One region of the Clostridium septicum genome, then DNA from elsewhere that is predicted to be linked to it. Evidence: a T-box and tRNA genes for the amino acid it is inferred to sense, from the RefSeq annotation. Region 1 holds a T-box; the other holds one or more tRNA genes.
What was found. The T-box of region 1 lies ahead of pheS (phenylalanine--tRNA ligase subunit alpha). A T-box ahead of a tRNA ligase gene usually reads a tRNA of that ligase, here a tRNA-Phe.
Positions count from the first base shown of each region.

Region 2: it encodes a tRNA-Phe, which carries the amino acid that the T-box ahead of pheS (phenylalanine--tRNA ligase subunit alpha) is inferred to sense. The anticodon was not compared.

Region 1 is NZ_CP023671.1:3,161,557-3,178,354, forward strand. Features, by position in the region: gene CP523_RS14555 (aspartate-semialdehyde dehydrogenase) at 1-527, opposite strand, end outside; gene CP523_RS14560 (alpha/beta-type small acid-soluble spore protein) at 752-1,003, shown strand; gene CP523_RS14565 (class I SAM-dependent DNA methyltransferase) at 1,089-1,832, shown strand; gene hslO (Hsp33 family molecular chaperone HslO) at 1,860-2,744, shown strand; gene CP523_RS14575 (hypothetical protein) at 3,204-3,695, shown strand; tRNA gene CP523_RS14580 (tRNA-Cys) at 3,813-3,887, opposite strand; gene CP523_RS14585 (HDIG domain-containing metalloprotein) at 4,012-4,707, shown strand; gene CP523_RS14590 (DUF6873 family GME fold protein) at 4,759-5,460, opposite strand; gene ytxC (putative sporulation protein YtxC) at 5,593-6,483, shown strand; gene infC (translation initiation factor IF-3) at 6,691-7,212, shown strand; gene rpmI (50S ribosomal protein L35) at 7,234-7,431, shown strand; gene rplT (50S ribosomal protein L20) at 7,457-7,816, shown strand; gene CP523_RS14615 (TrkH family potassium uptake protein) at 7,952-9,292, shown strand; gene CP523_RS14620 (potassium channel family protein) at 9,304-9,972, shown strand; gene CP523_RS14625 (TrmH family RNA methyltransferase) at 9,984-10,766, shown strand; T-box leader at 10,834-11,061, shown strand; gene pheS (phenylalanine--tRNA ligase subunit alpha) at 11,148-12,167, shown strand; gene pheT (phenylalanine--tRNA ligase subunit beta) at 12,183-14,561, shown strand; gene CP523_RS14640 (DUF368 domain-containing protein) at 14,746-15,552, shown strand; gene CP523_RS14645 (cell division protein ZapA) at 15,693-16,337, shown strand; gene CP523_RS14650 (IS256 family transposase) at 16,467-16,798, shown strand, end outside.
Region 2 is NZ_CP023671.1:1,953,728-1,970,525, reverse strand. Features, by position in the region: gene CP523_RS08800 (MBL fold metallo-hydrolase) at 79-711, shown strand; gene CP523_RS08795 (DUF362 domain-containing protein) at 784-954, opposite strand; gene CP523_RS08790 (heavy-metal-associated domain-containing protein) at 1,065-1,268, opposite strand; gene CP523_RS08785 (PSP1 domain-containing protein) at 1,280-2,185, opposite strand; gene CP523_RS08780 (DNA polymerase III subunit delta') at 2,188-3,120, opposite strand; gene CP523_RS08775 (cyclic-di-AMP receptor) at 3,138-3,467, opposite strand; gene tmk (dTMP kinase) at 3,551-4,183, opposite strand; gene CP523_RS08765 (sigma factor G inhibitor Gin) at 4,200-4,418, opposite strand; gene CP523_RS08760 (zinc-binding metallopeptidase family protein) at 4,557-5,708, shown strand; gene CP523_RS08755 (hypothetical protein) at 5,738-6,241, opposite strand; gene CP523_RS08750 (magnesium transporter CorA family protein) at 6,519-7,466, shown strand; gene CP523_RS08745 (S66 peptidase family protein) at 7,561-8,496, shown strand; tRNA gene CP523_RS08740 (tRNA-Cys) at 8,531-8,604, opposite strand; tRNA gene CP523_RS08735 (tRNA-Phe) at 8,610-8,685, opposite strand; rRNA gene rrf (5S ribosomal RNA) at 8,691-8,807, opposite strand; rRNA gene CP523_RS08725 (23S ribosomal RNA) at 8,921-11,825, opposite strand; tRNA gene CP523_RS08720 (tRNA-Ile) at 12,025-12,101, opposite strand; tRNA gene CP523_RS08715 (tRNA-Ala) at 12,105-12,180, opposite strand; rRNA gene CP523_RS08710 (16S ribosomal RNA) at 12,283-13,797, opposite strand; gene CP523_RS08705 (DUF5050 domain-containing protein) at 14,277-15,269, shown strand; gene murD (UDP-N-acetylmuramoyl-L-alanine--D-glutamate ligase) at 15,316-16,695, opposite strand.

The sequences.
Region 1 (16,798 bases):
GTTCCTTTTAAACCATCTTGTAAATCAGCTATTCCTTGTACTCCAGCACCTGATACAGCTTGATAAGTAGAGTAAATAATTCTCTTTATTCCGTAATTATCCAAAAGTACTTTTAATGGAACCATAGCTTGTATGGTAGAGCAGTTTGGGTTTGCTATAATTCCTTTGTGCCATTTAACATCTTCGGGATTGACTTCAGGAACAACTAAAGGTACATCATTGTCCATTCTCCAAGCACTGGAATTATCTATTACTATAGCACCGTAAGAAGCGAATTTTGGAGCAAATTCTAAGCTGACACTGCCACCAGCAGAAAATAAAGCAAAATCCACTTTTTTATTTTTAATATTTTCATCACAGGTTTCTTCAACTAGTAAATTTTTATCTTTAAATTTAAGTGTTGATCCTGCAGATTTTTTTGAGGCAAAAAGATATAAATTTTTTATAGGAAAATTTCTTTCCTCTAGAATCTCTAAAAATTTTCTACCTACATTGCCTGTAGCCCCTACAATTGCAACATTGTACATTATTAATTCCCCCAATCATTAATTGTGTTAATAGTATTAATATTACAAATTATCCATACTATTACTATAGATAAATATCTGAAAAAGTTCAATACTTTACTATTAATATATACAAAAAGTAGAAAAAGTCTAAGATTTTGTTAAATGTTATAAAAATTAATGGGATGTATAATAGATGCTCTTTTGGGAAAAATATAAATATTAATTTTTAGGGGGTATATATTATGAGTAAAACACCATTAAAAAAAATAATAAAATCTAAATTAAAATCCAATAAAGAATTATCAGCAGCAGAGATACTTAGAGAAAAGATAAAGTATGAAATTGCAGATGAGCTTGGTTTAAAGGATAAGGTTGATGAATATGGATGGGGAAGCCTTACAGCAGAAGAAACAGGGCGTATTGGTGGAATTATGACTAAACGAAAAAAAGAATTAAAGATTCCAACTAATGATGAAATATTAGGAAGAAAATAATTATTTGACTAAAGTAAAATTTACCTTTAATATAATTGTAGAAATTGATATAAATAGAAATAAAAATAGTTCACGGGGGAGAGATATGGCATACGGAGAATTTGCTAAAATATATGATGAACTAATTAATGAGGATATTAATTATGATGAAATGGTTAATAGAATTATTGAGGTTTGCTCTAAATATAATGTAGATTTTACTAATTATTTAGATATTGCATGTGGAACTGGGAATGTTACTGTAAGACTTGCAAAATACTTTAAAGATAATTATGCAGTAGACCTTTCAGAAGACATGTTAAGAGAGGCTTTCGACAAGTTTAAAGAAAAAAGAGTAAAGTGCAAAGTTATATGTCAAGATATGGCTGAACTTAGCTTAAATAGAAAGTTCGATTTAATAACTTCAGTATTAGATTCAACAAACTATATAATAGAAGAAGAAAGTTTAATAAATTATTTCAAAGGAGTAAAAGAACATTTAAGCGATGAAGGAATTTTTATATTTGATATAAATTCTTATTATAAATTATCAGAAATATTAGGGAATAATATTTATACATATAGTGAAGAAGAAGTGTTCTATACTTGGGAAAATACATTTGAAGATAATTTATTAAGTATGTTTTTAACTTTTTTCGTAAAAAAGGGAGAGTTTTATGAAAGATTTGAAGAGGAGCATTTAGAAAGAGCTTATAAGGAATCTTATTTAGAATCTATATTAAGTATGGTAGGTTTACAAGTTTTAGAGAAATGTTCTGGATATTCTAAAGAGAATGTATCAGATAAAAGTGAAAGAATAATGTATGTAGTAAAAAAAGTTACAAATTAAGATTAGAAATGTTTGGAGGTAAATTTTATGGATAAAATTATAAGAGCAACAGCGAAAGATGGAATGGTAAGAATTATAGCAGGAGAGACTACTAATTTAGTAAATGAAGGAAGTAAGATTCACGAATGTACACCTGTTGCTTCAGCAGCTTTAGGAAGGATGTTAACAGCAGGAGCCTTAATGGGAATAACATTAAAATCTGAAAAAGAAGTAATGTCTTTAAAAATAAATGGTGGTGGAGAAGCTAAGGGAATAACTGTAACTGCTTATGAAGGCGCTAAGGTTAAAGGGTTTATAGGAAATCCTTATGGTAATTTGCCATTAAATGAAAAAGGAAAATTAGATGTTGGTGGATACATTGGAAAAGATGGAGATTTTATTGTTATTAAAGATTTAGGGATGAAAGATCCATATGTTGGGCAAGTTCCTATATTAACAGGAGAAATAGGGGAAGATTTAGCATATTATTTTACTGTATCAGAACAAACACCTTCAGCTGTTTCTTTAGGAGTTTTGGTAGATAGAGACTTATCAATAAAGGTAGCTGGTGGATTCATAATTCAAATGATGCCTAATGCAGATGAATTATTAGCAGATTTAATTACATATAGATTAGAAGAAATACCATCAATAACAAAAATGTTAGAAGAGCATGGAGATATAAAAAAGGTTCTTGAATTCATTTTTGAAGGAATGGATTTAAAGATTTTAGAGGAAATTGAACCAAAATACACATGTAATTGTTCTAGAGAAAGAGTTGAAAGGGCTCTAATATCTATAGGTGAAAAGGAACTAAGTGAAATATATAATGATGGAAAAGAAGAAGAATTAAAATGTCATTTTTGTAATAAATCTTATAAATTTACAAGTGAAGAAATAGGAGATCTTTTAGAGAAAATAAAAACTAAATAAAATAGATATTTAAAGGGTTAGAATTAATTTTTTGAAATAATTCTAACTCTTTGAATTTTGCGAAAATATACAATTTAGAGCAAAAAAATTTAATTAATAAAAATAGTTTAGTAGAAAAAACTCAAAAAAACGTTAACAAAGGGAGTTTTATAAATTTAATTTTAATTAATAGCTATAATAACCACTTTTCAATTCTAAGTAATATGTTATAATTTGAACTCGTAAAAAAAAGATGTCGAAAAAAGTCTTAGGAGAGATAAAAGCAATGTACTTTAAATTAAAATATATCTTATAAAATTGTATAAAATATAGAAAAACTGTAAAAAATAAGCAATATAGATTTTAAACTATTTTTATACAAAATATAGAGGTTTGTAATAGCAAAGAAATATATAGTAAAATATGTAAATAATAAACCTCTTAAATATATAAGACTAAAAAAGGAGTTGTAATTATAATATGTTACAGAATTTAGGTGTACTTACTTTAGCAATGTTTCTATTTAATTTATCACCGGGTACTATAGAAAATACACCAAAAAAAATCGAAGCTAAAAATCCAAGAGTAATATCAGAGATGTCAGCAAAGGTTGAAACTGTAAAGGAAGAAACTAAGAAAGCTAATTATAAAGACATAACGGTTTATATAACTTACTATACAAATATTAATGACTCACTTCAAGGTGGACATAATGATAGAATAGGAGTTCCTTTAAAGGATCATGGAGAAAATGTTATAGCAATGCCAGAAGACGTGCCGTATGGTTCTTATCTAGATATAGAAGATATGGGAGAGTTTAAAGTTGTAGATACAGGGGAAGCTATTGTGTGGTTAGATGATAGTACCTGTAAAGTAGATGTATTTATACCAGATGTTGATTATGAGTGGATATATACAAATACAGAAAATACAGTTAAAAAGGCAAGACTTTATTTAAACAAGGAAAACTAAAATAGTGAAAGTATATTGTAATAAAGATTAATTATGAAAGGCATCACATATATAATATTAAGTGCTGATGTATATATGAAAAATAGCTAGTGATAAGTTCACTAGCTATTTTTACTTTGGAGGCGCCAATCAGATTTGAACTGATGAATAAAGGTTTTGCAGACCTCTGCCTTACCACTTGGCTATAGCGCCATAATCATTTATTAAATTGTTTATATTATATATTTATGCTTTTTAAAGAATTTTGATACATACTTTTAATAATTTTTTAAATTAAATGAAATAATATTATTATAACTTATGAGGAGGTAGTAAAATGAATGATGAAGAAGTTTTTAAAAAATTAGATAATATTTTAAAATGTGAAGAATTTCCATCATATTTTATTAATTCAATTAGAAATGATAAAGAATTTAAAGAAAGCAAATTCAATATATTAAATAAGTTAGAAGGGATAGAACAAGAAAAAAGGTTTCATCCAGAAGGAAATGTATGGAATCATACATGTATGGTTACAGATAAAGCAGCAGAAGTTTCAAATTTTGCTGATGATAAAAGGAGTTTTATGTGGGCAGCTCTTTTACATGATGTAGGTAAGGTAACAAACACAAAATGGATTAGAGGAAGATGGAGATCTTATGATCATGATACAGCAGGCGCTAACATAGTAAGAGATATACTTTCATTAGTATCAAGTGATAAAAGGTTTAATTTAAGGGTAGAGACGTTAGTTAAATTTCATATGCATCATATTTATATAGATAAGAACTTACCTTTTGGAGATATGAAAGGACTTATTGATACTAATAATATAAAAGATTTAATGCTTATATTTACTTGTGATAAATTAGGAAGAGGTAATAAAGACACAAAAGATAGAAAAAATATCTTTTGTGAACTTAAATCAATATTAGGAAAAATAGAAAAAGAGGCTAATTGTCAATATAAAGATATAAAAGAAATTTTATCTTATATAGAAAGAAAAGAATGTAGTTTAAAAGAAATATTTTAGTTAATATTTCTTATCAACATTTATTATTTATTAACGTACTATATAAGATAGCTATAGTATTAAGAGACTACCTCTATCATTAAGCTTTCCTTCTGATAGATATATTGGATAAACATCATATTTATATAAAAAGCTTTTAACTTTTTCACCATATAAATAATTATCTAAGCTTCCAAAAAAGGCTATAGTATTTTTAGAAATCATTCCACCAGTTCCACCTATAAAACCATAATTTAGACCAGGCAAAGAGATATCACCGGGTGGAAGTAAAAGAACATCAAAATCATTTTTTGTAAGCTCTTTATATATGGATGTATCATTAGTGATAAGTGCTTTTTCATTTATAGGGAGACATGAGCATTTGGTGTAACCTTGTTTTACATGTATTTTAATTTTATTATCTTGAGTCTTTAAAAGATTAGAGTCTGTAAATTTTAAATTATGTATAAAGTAATTATCCAGAATTAAGGCATTTATAAGTACATCATTAGGATATTTAGGAGAAAGTGAATTGTTAGTTTCTATATAGCTAATTCCTTGTTTTAAAAGATTTAGTTTAAAAGACTCATCAATATCTTTATGTATTATTACTTCCTTGGATTTTATATTTAAAATATTTAATTGTATATCTACATGACCATCTATAGCTGGATATAAGTTTTTACATTTAGGTATTTCAATACAATTAAAATCTAAGCGCTGAAGATTTTCACGTTCAATTTTCGTAGTTCTATAATCTATAAAGCAAAACATGTTATTACCCCTTACGTATATTATATTTTGATTTTAATCTATTTATAATTGAAATAAAACTATTTTATAAAAATAATTTTGAATAGAGTAAAAAAATTAATACATACTAATATTAAGAAGGGAGTGTAATCCATGATCGTACTAAAGCTTGTATATAATGATGACCTAGATTTTATTAGAGAGATTCAGGATTTAAGGACTATTCTTAAGAAAAAAGACGTAACAATTGGAGTTGTTGAAAGTGTTGAATTAAATACTCATATTGTTAAGGTTCTTTGTGATGACGATGATTATAATGAAAAAATAAAGAACATTATTAATTTATATATAAGTAATATTTTATATAAAATTGTAATTGAAAAATATAAAGATAAGGAAATGTTTGATTTTCTAATAGATAATTATTTTTTCTTAAAACAGGAAGAGGTATTAGAAGTGGAAGATCAAATAATGAAAGTATTGTTGTGTGAAGAAGCTGTAAATGATGAAAATCTTGTTTATTGTATGAATAAAATGAATTCGGTAATAGAAAAGATTAAAGAATGTTTAGAGGAAAACTTTGAAATAAACATAGATGGATTTATTACTTTTAGGATGAAAGAGTTAAGGGGGGATATTGAAAATATTATAGATAAAGTAATAGAAAATTATATGGTAGAAAAAGAGTATAAAGAATTTGTTAAATTATTAAAATACTTTGTAGAAATTCAAGAAAGTAAATTAGAAGAGGTAGATATATTTATAAAAGATGGAGGAGGTTATTTAATAACAGATCATTTGGGAAATAACATATTTCAAGAGTTTTTAAAAGAATTGGCAGAGTGTAAAATAGATAATGATGCAAAAATGGAAGATGTTATAATTAGCGGACTTATAACCAATGCGCCTAAAAAGATTATTATACATGGTAAGGAAAATTGTATTAATAATGAATTTTTAGATACCATAGTTAATGTATTTACTGATAGAGTTAAATATTGTGAAGGTTGTAATCTTTGCAGTATAGAAAAAATAAAATTTTAAAATATATTGACAGAAAAACTAATTGGTGATAGAATAAGTTTTGTCAAGAAGAAACACAGCCGTTTCTCACCTTACGGCAAAGCTTAGTAAGGTAATTATCTATCGAGTGATAACTAGTTATAAATCTAGTTTATATAGGATAATGAGGACGGCGAATGCCGTCCTTTTTATTATACAGTGTTTTTTCATTGGTATACTTTATCGGAGGTGAATAATATTAATAAAAATTATTCTGTTAATGAAAATATAAGAGAGAAAGAAGTAAGAGTTATAGATTCAGATGGAAGTCAATTAGGAGTTATAGCGACTACTGAAGCTCTTAAGATTGCTGAGGAGAGAGAATTAGATTTGGTAATGATTTCTCCAAGTGCTAAGCCACCAGTATGCAAAGTAATGGATTTAGGTAAGTTTATATATGAGCAATCTAAAAAAGAAAAAGAAGCCAAAAAGAAACAAAAAATTACTAGTGTTAAAGAAGTGAGATGTAGTCTTAACATCGAAGAACACGATATAGCAATTAAAGCTAAAAATGCTAGAAAGTTCCTATTAGACGGGGATAAGGTTAAAGTTACTGTTAGATTTAGAGGTAGAGAAGCAGAATTAGGACATCTAGGCAAGAAAATCCTTGATAATTTTGCTTCAAAACTAGAAGATGTTTGCATAGTTGAAAAGTCAGCTAAGCAAGAAGGAAGAAATATGACAATGATTTTAGGCCCTAAAAAAGCATAATCTGAGAGGAGGATTTTTATCATGCCAAAAATGAAGACACATAGAGGTGCAGCAAAAAGATTTAAGAAGACAGGTACTGGAAGACTTAAGAGAGCTAAAGCTTTTAAGAGCCATATCTTAACAAAGAAAAGTGCTAAGAGAAAGAGAAACTTAAGAAAAGCTGCTTATGTTTCAACAACTCAAGAAAAAGCAATGAAGAAATTATTACCATATCTATAATATAGGTTTACAGGAGGATTAAAATATGGCAAGAGTTAAAAGAGCAGTAAACGCTCGTAAGAATCATAAAAAAGTTTTAAAGCTTGCAAAGGGATATTACGGTGGAAAAAGCAGATTATTTAAGACTGCTAATGAATCAGTAATCAGAGCTTTAAGAAATGCTTACGTTGGAAGAAGATTAAAGAAGAGAGACTTTAGAAGACTTTGGATAGCAAGAATAAATGCTGCTACAAGAATGAATGGTCTTTCATATTCAAAATTCATAAACGGAATCAAATTAGCTGGAATTGATATGAACAGAAAGATGTTATCAGAAATAGCTATAAATGATCCAAAGGCATTTGCTGACTTAGTAGAAGTAGCTAAAAGCCAATTAAACAAGTAATAATAATGCGACCTAAAGGTCGCATTTTTTATTTATAAAAATTTCAAAAAACACCTTATACTTTATACAAAATAGTGTATAATAGTTAAAGAGTTATAACTATAATAATTTACATAATACCTTTGAGGTGAGTATATGCGGTTTAAATTAAAGAAAAAGATAAAATTAAATGGAGTACAAATTTTAGCATTAGGTTTTTTAAGTTTTATTTTATTAGGTGGTATTATTTTATCCTTACCAATTTCATCAGCTAGTAAAGAAAGCACTAATTTTCTTGATGCATTATTTACATCAACTTCAGCAGTTTGTGTTACTGGTCTTGTAACATTAAATACTAGCGCTCATTGGAGTACTTTTGGTCAAACTATTATAATGATGTTAATTGAAATTGGTGGTTTAGGATTTATGTCCTTTACTACTTTAATTGCAATTATGATAGGAAAAAAGATTACATTAAGAGAAAGATTAGTAATGCAAGAGGCTATGAATACATTTAACCTTCAAGGGCTTGTTAGTATGGTTAGATATGTATTTGGATTTACTTTTGCAGTTCAGCTTTTTGGAGCTCTTTTAATGTCAACACAGTTTATACCACAGTATGGATTAAAGACAGGGATATTTTATAGCATATTTCATTCCATTTCAGCCTTTTGTAATGCTGGGTTTGATTTATTTGGGAATAGTCTAGTTGGATATTCTAGTAATGTAGTTATAATATTAGTTATAAGTGCATTAATAATTATCAGTGGTATAGGATTTACTGTTTGGCTTGAAATATATCACTATAAAAGTGGGAAAAAATTAACAGTACATGCTAAGATTGTAATATTAATGACTTTAGTACTTATATTTGGCGGAACAATATTAATGTTTATATTTGAAATTAGAAATCCTGCTACATTAGGAAGTATGAATTTTAAAGATAAAGTATTAAACGCTTTTTTTGCATCTGTAAGCCCGAGAACAGCAGGTTTTAATAGTGTTCCACTTGCAGATATGACAATGGCAGGTAAATTCTTAACTATTTTACTTATGTTTATTGGAGGATCACCAGGCTCAACAGCAGGGGGATTAAAAACATCAACATTTGGTATAATAATCTTAACTGTAATTTCTGTTATAAAGGGAAGAGAAGATACTGAGGTGTTTGGAAGACGCTTTTCTAAAGAGTTAGTATATAAAGCATTTGCTTTGTTATTTATAGGTGTTGGATTAATAATAGTAGTAACTATGATGTTATCTTATACAGAAGTAGGAGCAACATTTATGGACTTACTATATGAGACAACTTCTGCCTTTGGAACAGTAGGATTAACTACGGGGTTGACTCCTAACTTAAGTAAGATAGGTAAAGTATTAATTATGTTAATGATGTATTTCGGAAGAGTTGGTCCATTAACAGTAGCATTAGCATTAACAAGAAGAAGAAAGAAATCAGGGTATAAATATCCAGAAGGAAAGATTTTAATTGGTTAGGAGAGAAAACTATGGCAAATAAACAATTTGTAGTATTAGGATTAGGAAGATTTGGTCATTCAGTAGCAAAAACTCTATATGCTTTAGGAAATGACGTATTAGCAATAGATATGGATGGAGATTTAGTACAAGAAATCTCAGATAGTGTAACTCATGCAGTTCAATTGGATGCAACAGATGAAAATGCCCTAAGATCTTTAGGATTAAGAAATTTTGATGTTGCAGTAGTTACTATAGGATCAAATATTCAAGCAAGTGTAATGGCAACTTTATTAGTTAAAGAGTTAGGTGTTAAATATATAATAGCTAAGGGTCATAGTGATTTACATGCTAAAGTTTTATATAAAATAGGTGCAGACAGAGTTGTGCTTCCAGAAAAGGATATGGGAGTAAGGGTTGCACACAATTTAGTTTCAGCAAGTATAGTAGACTATATAGAGCTTTCACCAGATTATAGTATTATGGAAATACAAGCATTAGATGAGTGGGACGGAAAAACTCTTGACGAATTAAGACTTAGAAGTAAATATGGAATAAATGTAATGGCTATTAAAAATGGTGATGAAATTAATTTAACACCATCAGCACAAGATAAAGTTAATGCTAAGGATGTAATAGTTGCTATTGGTTCAGCTGAAGACTTAAGTAAATTAGAAGGTGTAATTGTTAAATTAAATTAACGAGGTGCAAATTGATTTATATAGAAAGTAAGGATAATGCTTTATTTAAAGCAACTAAGAAGTTAAAAGAAAAGAAAAATAGAAATAAAGAAGGTAAATATATAATCGAAGGGTTTAGGCTTATAGAAGAAGCTTTTAAAGCTAATATGCAGGTTGAATATATTATTCTATCAGAAGAATCACAAAATAAGTTAAATGAATATTTAAGTGAATATATTGATAAAAATAGTAAAATATATGTTCTTAGTGGGAATCTAATATCACAACTTACTTCTACAGAGCATCCTCAAGGTGTTGTTGCAGTAGTAAAGAATAGAGAAATGCCTAAGGAAATAAATGGTGATTTCTACCTTTTATGTGACAAGGTTCAAGATCCAGGTAACTTAGGAACTATTATAAGAACAGCTCATGCAGCAGGAGTAGATGGAATAATATTAACTAAAGGCACAGTAGATATATATAATGATAAAACTATAAGATCAACTATGGGTTCTATCTTTTATGTACCAATAATATATGAAGATGAAAATTTAAATTTTTTAAATAAGTTAAGAAATGAAGGTTTTAGTCTTGTTTCAACATCTTTAGAAGAATCAAAAGATTTTTTTAAGGAAGATTTAAGAGGAAAAGTAATTTTATCAGTTGGAAATGAAGGAAATGGTATAAGTGAAGAAATATTTTCTTTATCAGATAAGAAAGTGAAAATTCCTATGCCTGGTGGTGCTGAATCGTTAAATGTTGCAGTTGCCACATCTATAATATTGTTTGAAAAGGTTAGACAAAACTTACAATAATAGATTATATAAAAATTTCTATTGAATTTAATTAGCTTTATTTGTATAATGAATTGTAAATAAATATGTAAAGACAGTGAATGAGAGAGTAGATATAATGAATTTTTCAGGGAGAAGTGGTCTTAGACTGAAAGCTACTTCAAAATAGATTTATATTGAAGTTCACTCAGGAGTTCTAGCTATGAAATTAGAGTAGTTGCTAGCGGTAATACCGTTATTTTAATTAAGTTGAGTTTTAAAGCATGTATATCTTTAAAACTAATTAGGGTGGTAGCGCGGATACTCCGTCCCTTTTATGGGATGGAGTTTTTTTATACGCAAAATTAATTATTAAATTAAAACTGTTTTTAGTATTAATTAATAAATAAGGAGGATATGAAAATGCAAGAAAAACTAATAGCAATTAAAGAAGCTGCATTTAAAGAGTTACAAGAAGTTAATAGTAGTGTAGTACTTGAAGAAATTAGAGTTAAGTATTTAGGTAAAAAGGGAGAATTAACTACTATATTAAGAGGCATGGGAGCTTTATCAGCTGAAGAAAGACCAGTTGTAGGTAAACTTGTAAATGTTATTAAAAAAGAAGTAGAGGATAAAATTGAAGAAACTTCAAAAGGAATTAAGGAAAAAGAAAAGAATGCTAAGTTAGCATCAGAGGTAATAGATATATCTCTTCCAGGTAAAAAAAATGTTATAGGTAAAAGACATCCATTAGATTTAACATTAGAAAGTATGAAGAATATATTTATTTCAATGGGATTCACAGTAGAAGAAGGTCCAGAAGTAGAGCTAGATCATTATAACTTTGAAGCTTTAAATATACCTAAGAATCATCCAGCAAGAAGTGAACAAGATACTTTCTACATAAATGATAATTTAGTATTAAGAACTCAAACTTCACCGGTTCAAATAAGAGTAATGGAAGATCAACAACCGCCGATAAAGATGATTGCACCAGGTAAAGTATATAGATCAGATGCCGTTGATGCAACACACTCACCAATTTTCTATCAAATGGAAGGGTTAGTTATAGATAAGGGAGTAACTTTTGCAGATCTTAAAGGTACTTTAGAATTATTTGCAAAGAAAATGTTCGGAGATAAGGTTAAAACTAAATTTAGACCTCATCACTTTCCATTTACAGAACCTTCAGCAGAAATGGATGCAACATGTTTTGTATGTCAAGGTGAAGGTTGTAGAGTATGTAAAGGTAGTGGTTGGATAGAACTATTAGGTTGTGGTATGGTTCATCCTCAAGTTTTAAGAAATTGTGGAATAGATCCTGAGGTTTATAGTGGTTTTGCTTTTGGATTTGGTGTAGATAGAATGGTTATGCTTAAGTATGGAATAGATGATATTAGATTATTATACGAAAGTGATATGAGATTCTTAAATCAATTTTAGTAGGAGGTAAAAAAGATGAAGGTACCATTTAATTGGTTAAAAGATTATGTAGAAGTAAATATAGATGCAAAAGAATTAGGAGATAAATTAACTTTATCAGGTTCAGCAGTAGAAGAGGTAATAATACAAGGAGATACAATTCAAAATGTTGTAACTTGTAAAATTGTAGATATAACTCAGCATCCAGATGCAGATAAATTAAAGATATGCCAAGTTGATATAGGAGCTGAAGAAACTATACAAATAGTTACAGCTGCAACAAATATGAAGGAGCAGGATATAGTACCTGTAGCTCTTCATAAGTCAATACTTGCAGATGGAACAGAAATTAAAAAAGGCAAACTAAGAGGTATAGTTTCAAATGGTATGTTCTGCTCAGAAGAGGAGCTTGGAATAGCTGGAGATGAACCAGTACATGGTTTAATGATTTTACCACAAGATGCTCCTGTAGGTATGGATATTAAAAAGTATTTAGGCCTTAATAAGGCAATCTTAGATTTTGAAATAACATCAAATAGACCTGATTGTTTAAGTATTTTAGGAATGGCAAGAGAAACAGCTGCTACAATAAGATCCACTTATAAGATGCCAAACTTTACTTATGTTGTTAAAAATTCAGCTAATATTAATGATGAATTAAAAGTAGAAGTTAAAGATGACCTATGCAGAAGATATATGGCAAGAGGAGTTAAGAATGTAAAGGTAGCTCCATCACCATCATGGATGCAAGAAAGACTTTTAGAAGCTGGAGTTAGGCCTATAAACAATATAGTAGACATAACTAATTTCGTTATGCTTGAATTAGGGGAACCAATGCATGCTTTTGACAAGAGAGAAATAAAAAGCAATAAGATAGTTGTTTCTAGAGCTAATCAAGGAGAAAAGTTTACAACTTTAGATGAAATAGAAAGAGAATTAGATGAAAGCTTTTTATGTATAAAAGATGATAATAATACAATAGCTTTAGCTGGAATAATGGGTGGATTAAACTCAGAAATAAAGGAAGATACTAAAGAGGTTGTATTTGAATGTGCAAACTTTGATGGTACTAATATAAGAGTTAATGCAAAGAAATTAAATTTAAGAACCGAAAGTTCATCAAGATTTGAAAAAGATATAGATCCAAACTTAGCTGCTTTAGCTTTAGACAGAGCTTGTGCTTTAATTGAAGAATTAGAGTGCGGTGAAATAATGGAAGGCACAATTGATATATATAATAATAAAAAAGAAATTGGAAGTATAAAAGTAGATTCAAATTGGATAAATACTTTCTTAGGAACAGATATATCTAAGGAAGAAATGAAAAGATGCTTAGATTCTTTAGATTTAGATACAGCTATAGAAGGAGAAAATCTAATTGTAACTATTCCAACATTTAGAATTGATATAGCAATTAAAGAAGATATAGCAGAAGAAATAGCAAGAATATATGGATATGATAACATTCCTACAACTATATTTAAGGTTTCAACAGAAAGAGAGCCTAAATATAAAAGTGAATTATTAACAGAAAATGTAATAGATACTATGATTTCAAGTGGACTTAATCAATCAATAAGTTATTCATTTGTTTCACCAAAGGTTTTTGATAAAATTAAGCTACCTATGGATAGTGAACTTAGAAATGTAGTTAAAATTAAAAATCCACTTGGAGAAGATTACTCTGTAATGAGAACTACAACTATTCATTCTATGATGGAATCTTTAGGTAGAAATTATTCAAGAAATAATGATTATGTAAGATTATTTGAAGTTGGAAAGGTGTATATTCCAAATGAAGATGAAACTAAATTACCTAAAGAAAGAAATGTATTAACTATAGGAATATATGGTGAATGTGATTATTTACACATTAAAGGAATAGTAGAGAATGTTATAGATGGACTTGGTGTAACTAAAGTTTCATATGTAAGAGAATCTGAAAATCCAAGTTATCATCCAGGAAAGACAGCAGCATTAATGGTAGGAAAATCTAAAGCAGGTGTTTTAGGAGAAATTCATCCAGATGTAACTGAAGAATATGGGGTAGATATAGATTGCTATATAGCTGAGTTAGATTTAGATGTTTTATTTGACAATGCAGAAGTTACAAAGAGTTATAAACCTCTTCCAAAGTTCCCGGCAGTAACAAGAGATATTGCGTTATTGGTTAATGATGAAGTCTTAGTTCAAGAAATAGAAGATACAATAAGAAAAGCTGGAGGAAATCTAGTTGAAAAAGTAAAGTTATTTGATATTTATAAAGGAGCTCAAATACCAGAAGGTAAAAAGAGTATAGCTTATGCAATAGCATATAGAGATGAGAAAAAGACATTAACTGATAAAGATGTAAATAAAGTTCATGATAAAATATTAAGAAGTCTTGAATATAAATTAGGTGCAACTTTAAGATAAAGATTTAATAATTAATATGAAAAGAGAGAATTTCTAGATAATAGAATTCTCTCTTTTTAATATATATACATTTCAATTAAGTAAATATTATATGAATATATGCAAAATAATTCCAAAATATGATAAAATTATAATCGGATTTATTTTATTATAAAATATTATTTATTATAAAGGAGAGTAGTTAATGAAAAATTTAATAAACATGTTAAAGGGGATGGCTATTGGTATTTCTAATATAATACCAGGAGTGAGTGGGGGAACAATGGCAGTAGTTTTAGGGATATATGATAAAATTATATCTTCAGTAATTAACTTTTTCAAAGATTGGAAGAAAAATGGGTTATTTTTAGCTGAATTAGCAATTGGAGCAGCTATTGGAATATTAGCATTTAGCAATTTAATAACATTTTTATTAGATAACTATCCTTCCCAAACAAATCTATTTTTTATAGGTCTTATATTAGGAAGTGCACCTTTAATATTTAAAAAGGCTACAGAAAGCCAAGTAAACAAATCAAACTATGTTTGGTTTGTTATAGCATTTGTTTTATTAGCTATAATGGGAATTGTGGGAGAGGCAGAAGGTGCTATTAAAGTTGTATCAGAACTTTCAATTGGAACTATAATAATATTACTTATAGCTGGATTTGTAGCAGCTGCAACAATGATTTTGCCAGGAGTTAGTGGATCATTTATATTAATTATGATAGGTATGTATTATCCAATAGTAAATGCTGTAAAAGAATTTAATATTCCTGTTTTAATAGTAGTTGCAGTGGGAGTTTTATTAGGTTTTATTACAATGACTAAAGTTATTGAAACATTATTTAATAAATATCCACAAACAGTATATTTTATAATACTAGGTCTTATACTAGGTTCTATTTTTGGAATATATAGTGGTATTGGAAATGGGTTTATGATATTAGTGTCTATTAGTGATTTTATAATAGGTTTTTTAATATCATATATGTTAGGAAAAAAAGAATAAATTATTAAAAAGGATAACTAAATTTTTCAGTTATCCTTTTTACATTTTATGAAATAATAAATATGATATCATTTCATATATGTTATTTTTATGGTAAAATATAATAAAAGTACAGTTTTAAAATATTTATGAGGTGTAATATGAATACGGTAACGATTAAGATAAATGGAATAGAATATAATTTAAAAGGAAGAGAAAACGAAAAGTATTTACTACAAATCGCAGAATATGTAGATGGAAAAGTAAAAGATATTATGGGAAATAATAAAAAACTTAGTTCTACCGCAGCAGCTACCCTTGTTTCTTTAAATATTGCAGATGAATTGTTTAAAGCAGATATGGAAATAGAAAATTTAATTAAGGATCGTAATACTTTAGAAGAGAAAAAAATAATCTTTAGTGAACGAATAAAAGAAATAAAAAGCGAATATGATAAAATAATAAATGAAAAAGATGATGAAATAAAAAAATTACAAGCCATAATTTCTTCAATGGAAGAAAGACTAGAAAATGCAGAGAAATTAGTGGAAGTACTTGAAGATAAAAAAAGCGATGATGAATATAAAGAAAAATTTGAAAAACTTGGACAAGAAGTTGTTATAATGGAAGAAGAGTTAAAGAAAAATATTAAACAAAAGCGGCTTTTGGAAGAAAGAAATAAGGATATAAAATTTCAACTTCAAAACTCTAAATATAAGGTATTAGATTTAGAAAATAAACTTGTAGATTTACAAATAGAATTAGCAAAGGAAAGAAAAAATAAAAATGTATTACTTAGAAAGTAATTATTAATTTAGAATATTTAAAAAGAGACAGTAGATAGTTTTGTGTAAAAACAAAACTATCTACTGTTTTTTTGTATTAACAGTTGGAAGTTTTGGAATAATATACTATATAAATTAGGAGGAATTATTATGACAAGAAAAATTGATACCAACTTTGATTACAACGAGGAAATTAAAAGATGTAAAACAATCGATGATGTGATGGGTAAAAACGGATTAATACAAAGATTAGTTAAAGATGTTCTTGAAAATATATTAGAAGGTGAAATGGAAGAACATCTAGGAAGAAATAAATATGAACGTGTAGAAGCAGTTGATCAAACTAAGAAGAACTACAGGAATGGTTATAGTCGCAAAAATTTAAGAAGTTCCTTCGGTGACGTCGACCTAGACGTACCCCGTGATAGAAATGCTGAATTTGAGCCACAAATTATAAAAAAATATGAAACTGTGTGTACTGA
Region 2 (16,798 bases), 1.2 Mb from region 1:
ATAAAATCCTATTATTTTGAATTATTTTAAATAATTTTTGAAACAATAATTATATTAACTTTTATAAAGGAGATTAATATGGAAATTGAATGGTTTGGTAGTACTACCTTTATATTAAAAAACTCTATTGGTAAAAGAGTTTTAATAGACCCATTAGAGGCTATTTCTAATAAAAAAAATTATGATTTTGATGTAGATATAATTACTTTAAGCCATACCCCTAATAATAAAAGCCTTAAACAATATATAACTAAGGAATGTACTATAATTAATGATACTTCTTCCTTTGCCAATGAATATTTAACTATAGACGGATATACTTCTTATAAAGATAATATGAATGGATTTAAAAGAGGTGAAAATAATATTTATTTATTTAATATAGATGGTTTTAAACTTTGTCACTTAGGCACTGTTGGACATATTTTAGATAATAAACTTATTAGTAAGCTTAAAAATTTAGATTTTCTTTTTATTCCAATAGGCGGGCATTTTGCATTAAACGGTATTGATGCTGCCAAACTGACACTTGATATAACTCCAAAATATATAATACCTATGTTTTATAGAAATATGGATGAATATCCTTATTTAGATGGTCCACATAAATTTTTATCGCATATGAAAAATATAAAAAAATATAATACTAGATCTATTCAAACTAGTTCATTATACTTTAAAAATAATAATACTGTATTATTATTAAAATAATTTTCATTTTTATAATAATAATTGTAAAAAATAAAAGAACCGACGTTTAATCGACGGTTCTTCTCATGTACATTACTCTTGAACTGGAGCTCCTACTGGACAAACATTTGCACAGTTTCCGCAATCTATGCAAGTATCTGCATCTATAACGAATTGAGTATCTCCTTGGCTTATAGCATTAACTGGACATTCTGCAGCGCATGCACCACAGTTTACACATGAATCTTGAATTACGAATGCCATAATTAGCACCTCCTAATTAATATGAAATTTATTTCCTCTCTATTTTAGCACAATGATTTCAATTTTTAAAGAGTTAAAAATAACATATCTAATAATATTTACCATATTATCTATTCAACACTATATCCAGAATTCTCTAATGAATTAATTATACTATCTATATTTATAACTCTATTATCATATACAATACTAACTTCTTTTTTAGATATACTAACTTCACAAGCAATGATTCCTTCATTACTGCTTATAGCCTCTCTTATAGCCATAATGTCATTCTGTGTATTAAGATTATAAACTTTTAATGAAGACTTCACTTCCATTCCTCCTAATTGTCCTTTATAAGGTTTTTAATTAAATTTTTATCTTCAGGTAATTCTATTTCAAGCTTAATATCTGATTCATCTATAGAATCTTCATAGCTTCCCTCTATAATTTCTACATTTTCAATCTTAAATTCTTCTATTACCTCTTCATCTACCCTCTTATATTTAACCTTAACACTTTCTTTTACTATATTGTTACTTATAACTTCTCCTTGTCCATCAGGTATCTTAACAATAGATCCAACTTTAGGTAATCTTTTTCTTATATCTTCATATGTACTTTGTTCATAATTCAAACAGCACATAAGTCTTCCACAAATTCCTGATATTTTAGTAGGATTTAATGATAAATTTTGCTCCTTTGCCATTTTTATTGATACAGATGCAAAGTCGCCTAAAAATGAAGAGCAACACATAGTTCTTCCACACGGTCCTAATCCACCTAACATTTTAGCTTCATCTCTAACACCAATTTGTCTAAGTTCTATTCTTGTTTTAAAAATAGTAGCTAAATCTTTTACTAATTCTCTAAAGTCAACTCTTCCATCTGCTGTAAAATAAAATATTACTTTATTATTATCAAAAGTATATTCTACATCTATTAGCTTCATGTTTAACCCATGCTCTTCTATTTTCTTAAGGCATATATTTAAAGCTTCTTTTTCTTTTAACTTATTATTTTTATGCTTATCAATATCATCTTGTTCTGCCACTCTTATAACACTTTTTAATGGTGCTACTATATCTTCTTCCGGAATTTCTTTAACTCCAATTACACATTCTCCAAATTCGATTCCTCTTGCTGTTTCAACTACAACGTAATTTTCCTTTTTTATATCTAAATCCTTTGGATCAAAGTAATATATCTTTCCTGCTTTTTTAAATCTTACACCCACAACTTTTATCATTTTTAAACCTCCATAAAACCTATAAGCATCACTCTTATGGTTATAGCAAAATTTGAATTACTAATTAAGTTAATTCTTGCTTCTTTTATTTTATCTAATAAGCTATTCAACTTTTTATAAGACATTTCCATAGAAAGTTGTTTTAGCTCTTCTATTTTATCCCCATTTATTATTACACTATAATCATAAACTTCTTTATAAACCATTAAATCTCTTATGAAGGAGGCTAAAATGTTTAGTATTTCTTCCTTATTATCTTTATAATTCAACATCTTTTCCTCAAAATTTAGTAAAACTTCACCATCATTTATAGATAATGATTTAAGCAAGTCCAATAATAGTTCTCGTAGCTCCTTTAATCTTACATCCATTAAAAATCTCTCTGCTTTTCCTGGAATCCCCTCACTATATGCAATACTAGCTAAAAGTTCACTTTCATTAATATCGGACCTTATTTCCCCTATATACTTAACTATTTCATTTTTAGATATAGGAGTTAATTTATATATTTGACATCTAGATTTAATTGTATCTAGTATTAGTTCTAAACTCTCACAAAGAAGTATGATAAAAACACCTTTAGGAGGCTCTTCTATTGTCTTTAATAAAGCATTTTGAGCTTGAGTAGTTAATTTGTTTCCTTGGTAAATAATTATTACCTTTTTATCTCCCTCAAAAGGCTTTTTATTAACCTCATCTATTATTCCTCTTACTTCATCCACTCCAAATGAGCTTTTTTGTGATTTATAATTTATTATGTCAATATACTCTTTATTATCTTCCTTACCTAAGATTTTAAGAGCAAATATCCTAGCTAAGTTGCTCTTTCCAATTCCGTCTTCCCCTACAATAAGATGTGCATGAGATAAGTTTCCTTCGTTTACTCTTTTTTCAAAACTGCTAATAATATTACTATGACCTATAAATTTCCTCATTGCACACCTCCATTAACCTATATCTTAACAAATTGATCTACATCTACAACAAAAACTGTCGCTCCTCCAACTTGTACCTCTATTGGATATGACATATACATATCTGCATTTCCTGATATAGGCGCTGGAGTAGCTATCATTTGTTTTCTAGTTCTACAAATATCTTCTACAACCTCTATAACTTTTTGTACTTTTTCCTTTTCCACACCAATCATTAAAGTAGTATTTCCAGATTTTAAAAATCCCCCCGTAGTAGCTAGTTTTGTAACTCTGAATCCGGCTTCTGTTATAGCATCCACTAAATCTATAGCATCATCATCCTGCACAATTGCTATTACTAATTTCATAAAAATCCCTCCCCTTTAATTTTAAATACCTAATATTATTTTATCATAAAACTCCTATATTTAAATTAAAAATAATATATGATTTAATATTTTATGCTATCTAAAATTAATGTTTTCACTTCTTCGAAAACTTCTTCTAGAGACTTTTCAGCATTTATTTTTATTATTTTATCTTTATTATTTTGATATACTATTTCATAACCTTCCCTAACCTTGTAATGAAAATCTAATTTTTCTAAATCCAATCTATTTACTTCTCTACTTGAATTCTTAGCAATTCTATCTAAGCCAATTTGTGGGTCTACATCAAATAAAATAGTTAAATCTGGCATATATTCTTCAATTGCAAATTTATTTATCGTAAACACTTCATCGATTCCTAAACCTCTTGCATATCCTTGATAAGCCAAAGAGGAATAAACAAATCTATCACATAAAACTATTTTCCCCTCATTTAATGCCACTATAACCTTTTCTACTAAATGTTGTCTTCTTGCTGCGGCATAAAGTAACGCTTCTGTTCTGCTATCCATTTCTGTATTGTTTGTATCTAATATTATAGTTCTTATATCCTCTGATATTTTAATACCACCAGGTTCTCTAGTTTTTACACATTCAATACCTTTTTCTTTTAAATAATTGTATATCATTTCTAAAATAGTACTCTTACCAGATCCATCTCCACCTTCGAATACTATAAACTTTCCTTTTTCCATTGTTTCTCCTTAATATCTAAAATTGAAAATTATATTTGCTAGTTAAAGCCTCTTTAATCTTGTCCTTATAAAAATCGTATTGTTTACTATTTATATTAGCATTTAATATCTTACTCTGACAACTTTTACAAATTAATTTTCTTGCTATAATTATACCATTTTCCTCTTGATTTCTACATACAAAACATACTTTTTCATTTCTACCTTTTTGAATATCTTTAAATTTAATCTTCATAAAACCATCCTATTCTTTTTTATCTTAATTCTGACCATATGTAATGAATTTTATACTTTTGGGGAAACATAAAATTAATAAATATTATTCGGTTTTTAAGGGAAAATAATATTGAAAATAATTTGGGAGGAATAAAATATGAAACAAGAAATTATTTCTTATTTATCTACATGTCGTAATGATATATTTGACTTATGTAAATATTTATATGATAACCCTGAAGATAGTTATAATGAAATTAAAAGTTGCAAATATTTATCTAATTTATTAACAAAGTATGGATTTAATGTTGACAACAATTTTTTAGATTTATCTACTTCTTTTTATGCTACTAAAGGAAGTGGGCATCCTAAAGTTTGCTTTTTATGTGAATATGATGCTATTCCTGGAGAAGGACATATAACAGGACATAATTTATTATCCGCTACTTCTATAGCTGCTGCTATATCACTAGGTAATGTTATTGATAAAGCAGGAGGTAGTGTAATTGTAATAGGCTGTCCTGGTGAATATCTTGGCGGAACTAAATCTGTAATGGTAAAACAAGGTGTATTTGCTGATATTGATGTAGTACTTCTAGCTCATCCTGATATAATTACGTCAGAAAGTGGAAGCTCATCTGCAATCATTCCTTTAAGTGTTAAATTTATAGGAAATAGCGGTTTAAGTTTTCTTAATAAAGGAAGCTATACCTCATTAGATGGTATACTATTAACATTTAATATATTAAATTCGCTTTTAAAAGGCTTCCCTGAAGATGTAGAAGTCAATTCTATATTATCTCAAGGTGGCTTCACACCATTGCTTTTGCCTCTTGAATCAGAGGCTAAATTTTATATAAGAGCCAAAGAAATGGATATTGCTAAAATTGCAGAGGGTAAATTACGTGAGATAATTATTTATGTATCAAAATTGATTAGGGTTCAATACTCTATGTCTTTATACGAACCTGAAAATGAAGAGCTTATTACAAACAGAACATTGAATAGGTTATTTAGTCATAATCTTAAAGAAAGTGGAACTATAAATATATCAGAACCTAGAGATGTTTATTCTGGGTTAAGCTTAGGAATTGTTAGTAAAACTGTTCCTTGTATTCATCCATATATATCAATAATAGAAAATAATGCTATAAAATATGGGACTAAGGATTTTGCTGATGCAACTATTTCTGATTATGCATTAGAACAAAGCATAAAAGCCGCTCAAGCTCTAGCTTTTACTGGTTTAGATATTATACAAAATGAAAATCTTTTATATGAAGTTAAAAATGAATTTTATAAAAAATAGGCCTCCTTCTGGAAGCCTATTTTTTATATTTATCTTAACTTACAACTTAATGCACCATGTTTTATTATTCTCTCAATAAATGAACGGCTTGGTTGAAAGTTAAACTTTTTTATTTTATTTCCACTTTTATAAACGCAACAATAAATATCATTTCCTATTCTGTTGCACAAATATTTCTTATAACTTCTAATAGAAGAATACTCCTTAGGAATTTCACATTTTTTACCTATATATAATATATCTTGTATTTTTATGCTTTCTAAATTCTTCTCTTCTTTTAAACTTATTTTATTTATTATCAATTTTCCTGCTATTATTGAATGCTTATATGCTAATCCACAGCTTTTTAACTCTTTTAATAAAATAACTACAGTAAAAACTACTAATAAACTCTTAATTAAATAACCTACTTTATGATTATCTAATCCTGCAATTTTAATAGCTTGTGATATGTACAAAACCACTGTGATTAGTACTACTGAAATAGATATTACAGAAACCTTTTTTCGTGCAATAACTTCTCTATGCATCATTTTAAAAAATCCCCCATATTTGCATTATATCTTTCTTATAGAACAATATTGTGATTATACTAATTATTTTAATTTTTATCCATGTCAAAATATCCTCATTAATCTCCAAATTCTCAATTATTAAAAGTTTAATATTGATTTTTTAAAGAATATAGCCTTTTACTAAATATATCTTTAAGTATCTCTATTTTTCAAATGGTAATGCTTTTCATTATTAATTTTATTCTGTTATAATTATCTTTTTAATAGTATAATTGTGTCGGAGGTGTTATATAAAATGATTCAAATTTATAAAAGCAGAAGTGAGCAAGATCCTTCCTTAAAAATATTAGATAATTTAGAGCAAGGATGTTGGATTAATATTATTGCTCCTTCTGATGAAGAATTAATATTAATATCTAAAAAAACAGGAGTACCTCTTTCATTTTTAAAAGCTCCTTTAGATGATGAAGAAACATCTCGTATAGATATTGAAGATGGTTGTGTTTTAGTTGTTGTGGATATTCCTTTTACTGAAATGGAAGACAACTCTCTTACTTATGATACATACCCTCTAGCTATAATACACACAGAGAAACAATTAATAACTGTATGTTTAAAAAATAGTAGAATACTAACTGACTTTATAAATGGTAAAGTAAAATCATTTTATTCATTTAAAAAATCAAGATTTATACTACAGATATTAAATAAAATATCAACTTATTATTTACTTTATCTTAGACAAATAGATAAAAAAAGTTTAATGATAGAAAAAAGACTTCATAAATCAATGAAAAATAGAGAACTTATTCAATTGCACTCACTAGAAAAATCTCTTGTTTATTTTTCTACCTCTCTAAAAGCTAATGAAATAACTTTAGAAAAAATGCTTAAACTTGAAATAATGCAAAAGTATGAAGATGATAAAGATGTTTTAGAAGATGTTATTATAGAAAATAAGCAGGCTATAGAAATGACAGAAATATATAGTAATATTCTTGCTAGTACAATGGATTTTTTTGCATCTGTTATATCTAATAATCTAAATATAGTTATGAAAATTCTAGCCTCTGTTACAATCTTAATGGCTATTCCTACAGTTATAGGTGGAATATTTGGGATGAACTTTGTTGAAATGCCATTATTAAAAAATCCTGCTGGTTTTAACATTACAATGATAATAACAGCAGTTCTTACAGGTGTTACAGCTTTTATACTATATAAAAAAGGAATGTTCAGTTAAATTATTCTTATAAAAAAGTTATTACTTAAAGTAATAGCTTTTTCTTTTTTATAGTATATTGTAATATTAATACTTTAAAGTAGGTGAATTTATATTGTTAAAATTAAATCCTCTATCCCCTTCTTCTACTATAGGAATAGTAGCCCCTGCTTCGGCTGAAGATCCTAATATAATCGATAAAAAGATATTAGAATTTGAAGAGTTAGGCTTTAACGTAAAAAAAGGAAAGCATATTTATGATAAATATGGTTATTTAGCCGGAACTGACTCTAATAGAGCTGAAGATTTAATGGATATGTTTATTGATAATTCTATAGATGCTATTTTATGCCTCAGAGGTGGCTATGGATCTATGCGAATGATTCCTTATTTAAACCTTAAAACTATTAAGCAAAATCCAAAACCTTTTTGTGGCTATAGTGATATAACTCTTCTTCTTAATTATATATCTAAAAAATGTAATTTTGCCACATTTCACGCTCCTATGATAACTTCTAATTTTAAGGACTCTGTTACTCAAGATTATTTTATAAACACTTTAACTAATCATAATATGAACTTCTATAATTTAAAGAAAATTAGTAATAATAAAATTACTTATATTAATAAAAATAATTTTAATGGAAAACTTGTGGGTGGTAATCTTAGTATAATTTGTTCATCTATTGGAACTCCTTATGAACTAAATTTTAAAAACTCTATTGTGCTAATTGAAGAAATAGATGAGAGCCCTTATGCTATAGATAGAATGCTTACACAGCTTATATATTCTGGTAAATTAAAACACTCTTCAGGAATTATTTTAGGTGACTTTACAAATTGTACTTCTAAAAATAAAAACTCTGCTGAGTTTAATATAGATGAAGTTATAAATCAAAAATTATCACAATTAAAAATTCCAGTTATAAAAGGATTTCCTATTGGCCATAGCTACCCTAATGTAACTTTACCCATAGGTAGTAAATTATCTTTTAATTATAAAAATGATTTACTAAATATATCGGAAAATATATTTAAAAACTCTAAATAAATAAAAAACCTACAAGTCAAACTTGTAGGTTTTTTGGAGGCGCCACCCGGATTTGAACCGGGGATAAAGGTTTTGCAGACCTCTGCCTTACCACTTGGCTATAGCGCCATACCTGGTGGCTCGACCAGGAATCGAACCAGGGACACGAGGATTTTCAGTCCTCTGCTCTACCGACTGAGCTATCGAGCCACATTACCTGGCAATGTTCTACTCTCCCACACAGTCTCCCGTGCAGTACCATCGACGCTGTAGAGCTTAACTTTCCTGTTCGGAATGGGAAGGAGTGTTTCCTCTACGCCATCATCACCAGATCCATTGACACCCCAAATCTAAGATTTGGTTGGTGGAAAGCACTCAGCTGTACTGAGTTACCTTTTTCAGAGAATGTTCTCTGAAAATTGCATATGAATTTTTCCGTTTTATTTTGGTCAAGCCCTCGACCTATTAGTATCAGTCAGCTAAATATGTTACCACACTTACACCTCTGACCTATCAACCTTGTGTTCTTCAAGGGGTCTTACTAGCTTATGCTATGGGAAATCTCATCTTGAGGGGGGCTTCACGCTTAGATGCTTTCAGCGTTTATCCCTTCCCGACTTAGCTACCCAGCCATGCTCCTGGCGGAACAACTGGTGCACCAGAGGTCAGTCCATCCCGGTCCTCTCGTACTAAGGACAGCTCCTCTCAAATTTCCTACGCCCGCGACGGATAGGGACCGAACTGTCTCACGACGTTCTGAACCCAGCTCGCGTGCCGCTTTAATGGGCGAACAGCCCAACCCTTGGGACCTACTACAGCCCCAGGATGCGACGAGCCGACATCGAGGTGCCAAACCTCCCCGTCGATGTGGACTCTTGGGGGAGATCAGCCTGTTATCCCCGAGGTAGCTTTTATCCGTTGAGCGATGGCCCTCCCACGAGGTACCACCGGATCACTAAGCCCGACTTTCGTCCCTGCTCCACTTGTGGGTGTCGCAGTCAGGCTCCCTTCTGCCTTTGCACTCTTCGAACGATTTCCGACCGTTCTGAGGGAACCTTTGGGCGCCTCCGTTACTTTTTAGGAGGCGACCGCCCCAGTCAAACTGCCCACCTAACAATGTCCCGTCACCAGATTCATGGCGTCCGGTTAGAACCCCAATACTGTCAGGGTGGTATCCCAAGGTTGACTCCACCAAGGCTGACGCCCTAGTTTCCAAGTCTCCCACCTATCCTGTACAGACAATATCGGAATTCAATGCTAAGCTACAGTAAAGCTCTACGGGGTCTTTCCGTCCAATCGCGGGTAGCGAGCATCTTCACTCGCACTACAACTTCGCCGGATTTGCAGTTGAGACAGTGCCCAAGTCATTACGCCATTCGTGCGGGTCAGAACTTACCTGACAAGGAATTTCGCTACCTTAGGACCGTTATAGTTACGGCCGCCGTTTACTGGGGCTTAAGTTCACACCTTCGCTTGCGCTAAGTGTTCCCCTTAACCTTCCAGCACCGGGCAGGCGTCAGCCCCTATACATCAGCTTGCGCTTTAGCAGAGACCTGTGTTTTTGCTAAACAGTTGCTTGGGCCTATTCTCTGCGGCCTACTCTCGTAGGCACCCCTTCTCGCTAACTTACGGGGTCAATTTGCCTAGTTCCTTAACTGCAATTCTTCCGCTGGTCTTAGGATTCTCTCCTCATCTACCTGTGTCGGTTTGCGGTACGGGCACTACTTCTCTCTCTAGATGCTTTTCTTGGAAGCATGGAATCAGATACTTCAGCCTAATGGCCTTCCCCATCACGCCTCAGGATTGTTGAAACGGATTTGCCTATTTCAACTCCCTAAACGCTTAGACTAGCATTTCCAATCGCTAGCACATCCTATCCTTCTCCGTCACACCATCGATAATAACGATTGTAGTGGTATCGGAATATCAACCGATTGTCCATCGCCTACGCCTATCGGCCTCGGCTTAGGTCCCGACTAACCCTGGGCGGACGAGCCTTCCCCAGGAAACCTTAGATTTTCGACCTGTGAGATTCTCACTCACATCTCGCTACTAATGCCAACATTCTCACTCGTAATCAGTCCACCGCTCCTTACGGTACGACTTCAGCCCGATTACGACGCTCCTCTACCGCTCATCTTACGATGAGCCCGTAGCTTCGGTGGTAAGTTTGAGCCCCGGACATTTTCGGCGCAGGATCTCTCGACTAGTGAGCTATTACGCACTCTTTCAATGAGTGGCTGCTTCTAAGCCAACATCCTAGTTGTCTTAGAAATCCCACATCCTTTTCCACTTAACTTACACTTTGGGACCTTAGCTGACGATCTGGGCTTTTTCCCTTTTGACCACGGATCTTATCATTCGTAGTCTGACTGCCGGACTAATAGTATATGGCATTCGGAGTTTGATAAGGTTCGGTAAGCGATACGCCCCCTAGCCCATTCAGTGCTCTACCTCCATTACTCATATCCGACGCTAGCCCTAAAGCTATTTCGAGGAGAACCAGCTATCTCCGAGTTCGATTGGAATTTCTCCGCTATCCACAGCTCATCCCATGCTTTTTCAACAGCAACGTGGTTCGGTCCTCCACGGGGTTTTACCCCCGCTTCAACCTGGCCATGGATAGGTCACCCGGTTTCGGGTCTACGGCATGCAACTACTCGCCCTATTAAGACTCGGTTTCCCTTCGGCTCCGTACCTTAAGTACTTAACCTTGCTACATACCGTAACTCGTTGGCTCGTTCTACAAAAAGCACGTCATCACACTCATATGGTGCTCTGACCGGTTGTAGGCACACGGTTTCAGGTTCTATTTCACTCCCCTCCCGGGGTTCTTTTCACCTTTCCCTCACGGTACTGCTTCACTATCGGTCATCAGGTAGTATTTAGCCTTGGGAGGTGGTCCTCCCTGCTTCCCACAAGGTTTCACGTGTCTCGTGGTACTCTGGATCAGAACTTAGTTATTATAATTTTTATTTACGTGGCTATTACACTCTGTGGCTTAACTTTCCAGTTAAATTCAATTAATTATAATTTCCTGTTAATGTTCTGTCCGCAACCCCAGAGATAAATCTCTGGTTTGGGCTCTTTCCCTTTCGCTCGCCGCTACTTAGAAAATCGATTTTTCTTTCTCTTCCTCCAGGTACTTAGATGTTTCAGTTCCCTGGGTTTACCTTCCTGTAACTATTTATTCATTACAGGATACATGGGGTTTCCCATGTGAGTTTCCTCATTCGGAGATCTCCGGATCACTGGCTATGTGCGCCTACCCGAAGCTTTTCGCAGCTTATCACGTCCTTCATCGGCTCCTGATACCAAGGCATTCACCATGCGCCCTTTGTAGCTTGACCTATACGGTTCTCTTTTACAAAGAGTTAATTTATTTTCACAAAGAATATTATTCTTGGCTTGTTGTCACTTCTCAATTAACTTTTGTTAATTTGAAACTCCTGTTCACATACGCTTTCAGGAGTAAGTTCGAATAACTAAATTATAAATTTAGATTCTCACTTAAGTTGTTTTAATTCATATGCAATTTTCAAAGAACAATGGTGGGTCTAAATGGACTCGAACCATCGACCTCACGCTTATCAGGCGTGCGCTCTAACCAGCTGAGCTATAGACCCATGTGGTGGAGATAAAGAGATTCGAACTCTTGACCCCTTGCGTGCAAGGCAAGTGCTCTCCCAACTGAGCTATACCCCCACATGTTTTGAGGTAAATCCCTCAAAATTGAACAGAAGTTAAGATACCATATCTTTTGAGTTATTACTAGTTAATCATCTTGTTAACTAGATTTCTCCATAGAAAGGAGGTGATCCAGCCGCAGGTTCTCCTACGGCTACCTTGTTACGACTTCACCCCAATCGCTGACCCTACCTTAGGTCGCTGCCTCCTTGCGGTTAGCTCACGAACTTTGGGTATTGCCAACTCTCATGGTGTGACGGGCGGTGTGTACAAGGCCCGGGAACGTATTCACCGCGACATGCTGATTCGCGATTACTAGCAACTCCAGCTTCATGTAGGCGAGTTTCAGCCTACAATCCGAACTGAGACAAGTTTTATAGTTTAGCTCCACCTCGCGGTATTGCATCTCGTTGTACTTGCCATTGTAGCACGTGTGTAGCCCTAGACATAAGGGGCATGATGATTTGACGTCATCCCCACCTTCCTCCCGGTTAACCCGGGCAGTCTCGCTAGAGTGCTCAACTAAATGGTAGCAACTAACAATAAGGGTTGCGCTCGTTGCGGGACTTAACCCAACATCTCACGACACGAGCTGACGACAACCATGCACCACCTGTCATCCTGTCCCCGAAGGGACTTCCTCGATTAAGAGTAATGCAGGAGATGTCAAGTCTAGGTAAGGTTCTTCGCGTTGCTTCGAATTAAACCACATGCTCCGCTGCTTGTGCGGGCCCCCGTCAATTCCTTTGAGTTTTAATCTTGCGACCGTACTCCCCAGGCGGGATACTTAATGTGTTAACGGCGGCACGGAAGGAGTTGATACCTCCCACACCTAGTATCCATCGTTTACGGCGTGGACTACCAGGGTATCTAATCCTGTTTGCTCCCCACGCTTTCGAGCCTCAGCGTCAGTTACAGTCCAGAGAGTCGCCTTCGCCACTGGTGTTCTTCCTAATCTCTACGCATTTCACCGCTACACTAGGAATTCCACTCTCCTCTCCTGCACTCTAGACTTCCAGTTTGAAATGCAGCCCCCAGGTTGAGCCCGGGTATTTCACATCTCACTTAAAAGTCCGCCTACGCTCCCTTTACGCCCAGTAAATCCGGACAACGCTCGCCACCTACGTATTACCGCGGCTGCTGGCACGTAGTTAGCCGTGGCTTCCTCCTCAGGTACCGTCATTATCGTCCCTGAAGACAGAGCTTTACGATCCGAAAACCTTCATCACTCACGCGGCGTTGCTGCATCAGGGTTTCCCCCATTGTGCAATATTCCCCACTGCTGCCTCCCGTAGGAGTCTGGGCCGTGTCTCAGTCCCAATGTGGCCGATCACCCTCTCAGGTCGGCTACGCATCGTCGCCTTGGTGAGCCGTTACCTCACCAACTAGCTAATGCGCCGCGGGCCCATCTTGTAGCGGATTACTCCTTTAATTGCTGCTCCATGCGAAGCTGCAATGTTATGCGGTATTAATCTCCCTTTCGGGAGGCTATTCCCCTCTACAAGGCAGGTTGCCCACGTGTTACTCACCCGTCCGCCGCTAGGTTTGTTTCCGAAGAAACTCCCCTCGCTCGACTTGCATGTGTTAGGCACGCCGCCAGCGTTCGTCCTGAGCCAGGATCAAACTCTCACTAAAAAGTTTAATCTGTTGCTCAAATTACTTTGAGTCTTTTAAGACTCTCAAAAGAATTGCTGGTTATTACTTAACTTTTATTCTGTTCAATTTTCAAAGATCTAACTTCTTGCAATCTCTCGACTGCTTAATCATAATAACATTTAACTTCTTTCTTGTCAACATATTTTTTAACAAATTTTGAAGTTTTGTTTTGTCCTCGTGTTCCCGACGACGCTATTTATAATATCACGATTCTATAAGTTAACCTATTATAAATATATCATTTACTAAGGTTTATTTCTATTTTTCTCATATATACTTATAATTTCTAACTTTTTCTTATAGCGATACACTTGGCACAGTTATCACTTTATATTATAATTTTTCTAAACATTTTAATAGAAAAGCCCGATAATTATATAAGGTTATACCTTTAATAACGACTTATTTTAAAAATTAAGTACTAAAAAAAACAATTTTATTATTTTAGGAGGATTATTATGTTAAAAAAAGCTATACCTTTAGTCTTATTATCTAGTTTTTTCTTAACAGCTTGTTCTGCAGCAGAAAAAGCAAAAAACGAAACTAAAGATAAGAACAATAAAATAGAAATTTCTCAGCCCACTACACCCCCTAATTCCAATTTAACTTTGGTAGATAAATCTATTACATATTCACCATATTTAAATTTAGGAAATCTGATATTTTTCCCAGACAAGGAAAATAACAATAAATTATCAACAACTGAAAAATCTACATCTAATTCCTATGTTCTAAATGATAATATAAAGGATACTTTTAATTATCCTGTTGAATCATTAATTACAATTGATAATTCTATATATTTTTCAAATACATCAGATAACAATAGTTTATACAAATTGGATTATCAACGTAATGAATTTACTAAAGTAAATAATAATTCTGTTTATAATTTAACTTCTCAATCAAAAGAACTTTATTATATAAATAGAACTGATAATAATAAACTTTATCATTATAATTTAGCCAATTCAACTTCATATAGCTTATCAGATGATTCATGTGGTAAATTTATAATAAATGGGAATTCAATACTTTATCAAAACCTTAGTGATGGAGCTAAACTTTATAGCATATCAATAGATGGTAATAATAGAAAGAAGTTAACCGATAACTCTGTAGATAGTTTTACTGTTTATAGTGGACAAATACTTTTTATAAATTCAGATGAAAATAACTCATTATATAAATTAGATGTAAAATCTGAAAGAACTAATAAGATAGCTTCAATTAATGGTACCGAACTTAAAAACTCTAACAATAAATTATATTTTATTAATATAGCCTCAGGCAATAATCTTTGTTCTTTATCTGTTGATTTAAATAAAAATGAAGCAAAAGCTTCTCAAATAACTACAGATTCTATAAATCAATATTATCTTAACGATAATGAAATTTTCTTAGATAAAACCCTAGATGTGAATAAAACTTATGTAATTAAACAGAATTAAAAACAGCCCACTTAGTATATAAGAATCTAAGTGGGCTGTTTTTAATTTATTTTAAATTTTTAACTATTTCTTTAAATTTATTTCCTCTTACTGCAAAGTTAGGAAACATATCAAAAGATGCACACGCTGGTGACAATGTTACTATATCCCCTTCTTTAGCAATTTTTTTAGCTTCTATAACAGCATCATTTAAAGAAGCTACTACTTTAATTGGTATAGTAATACCCTTTTCCATAATTACTTTATCAAAGGCATCTTTAATCATTTCTTTAGTTGCACCTAAAAGTATTAGTTCTTTTATATATGGATATCCTTTTACTGCTAGTGGCTCAAATGGTATATGCTTATCATATCCACCCGCAATTAATATTACCTTCTTTTCAAAAGCAAAAAGACCTGCTAAAGTCCTAGTTGGACTTGATGCTATAGAATCATTGTAATATTTAACTCCATTTAATTCCCTAACTAACTCACATCTATGCTCTACTCCAGCAAATGTTTCCGCTACCTTCTTCATAGTTTCAATGCTAACATCATCTTTAGTTGCAATAAATGAAGCTAAATAATTCTCCACATTGTGCATACCTTTTATTACTATATCATCCTTTTTACATACTTCTTTTCCTTCTAGATATAACCTTCCATCTTTGTAATATGCACCATTTTTTATTTCTCTCTTTGAGCTAAATTCCCTTACCTCACCTTTTGCTTCTTTTTCAAAATTATATGTTATCTCATTTTCTCTATTTACAACTAGTACATTATCTTTATTTTGGTATAAGAATATATTCTTTTTAGCATCTATATATTCATTCATATTTTTATGCATATCAAGGTGATTCGGCGCCAAATTAGTAGCTATAGCTACATCTATAGGTGAATTCATAGTCATAAGTTGGAAACTTGATAATTCCAAAACCACCATATGATCTTCTTTTATTTCTTCTATTTGTGAAAATAATGGAGTTCCTATATTTCCTCCAACCCAAGTCTTATATCCTTCAGCTTCTAGAAGCTTTGATACAATTGTAGTTGTTGTAGTCTTACCATCACTACCTGTAACTCCATAAACCTTACCCTTACAATATCTAACAAACTCCTCCATCTCTGAAGTAATATAGGCTCCTTCATTCTTTATCTTTACTAACGCATTACAGTCTATTCTCATCGATGGAGTTTTAAATACAACATCAAAACCTGTTAAATTATCTAAATATCTTTCTCCAAGTTCTAATTTTATACCTTTTTCTTTAAATTCATTAACTATATCCCCTAATTCTGCTTCACTCTTTTTATCAAAAGCAGTAACAGTAGAACCTAATTTAAATAAAAAATTAATAAGAGGAATATTACTTACACCTATGCCTACAACAGCCACATTTTTTCCTTTTATAAATTCTTTGAACTCTTTAAAGTCTCTTTTCATATATCTTCCTCCAAAAAACTATCTATTCCATTATTATATTAACTCTATTTAAGTCTGTCCCAATTCTTTCTAATTATAACATCTAAATTAGCTAAATACAAAA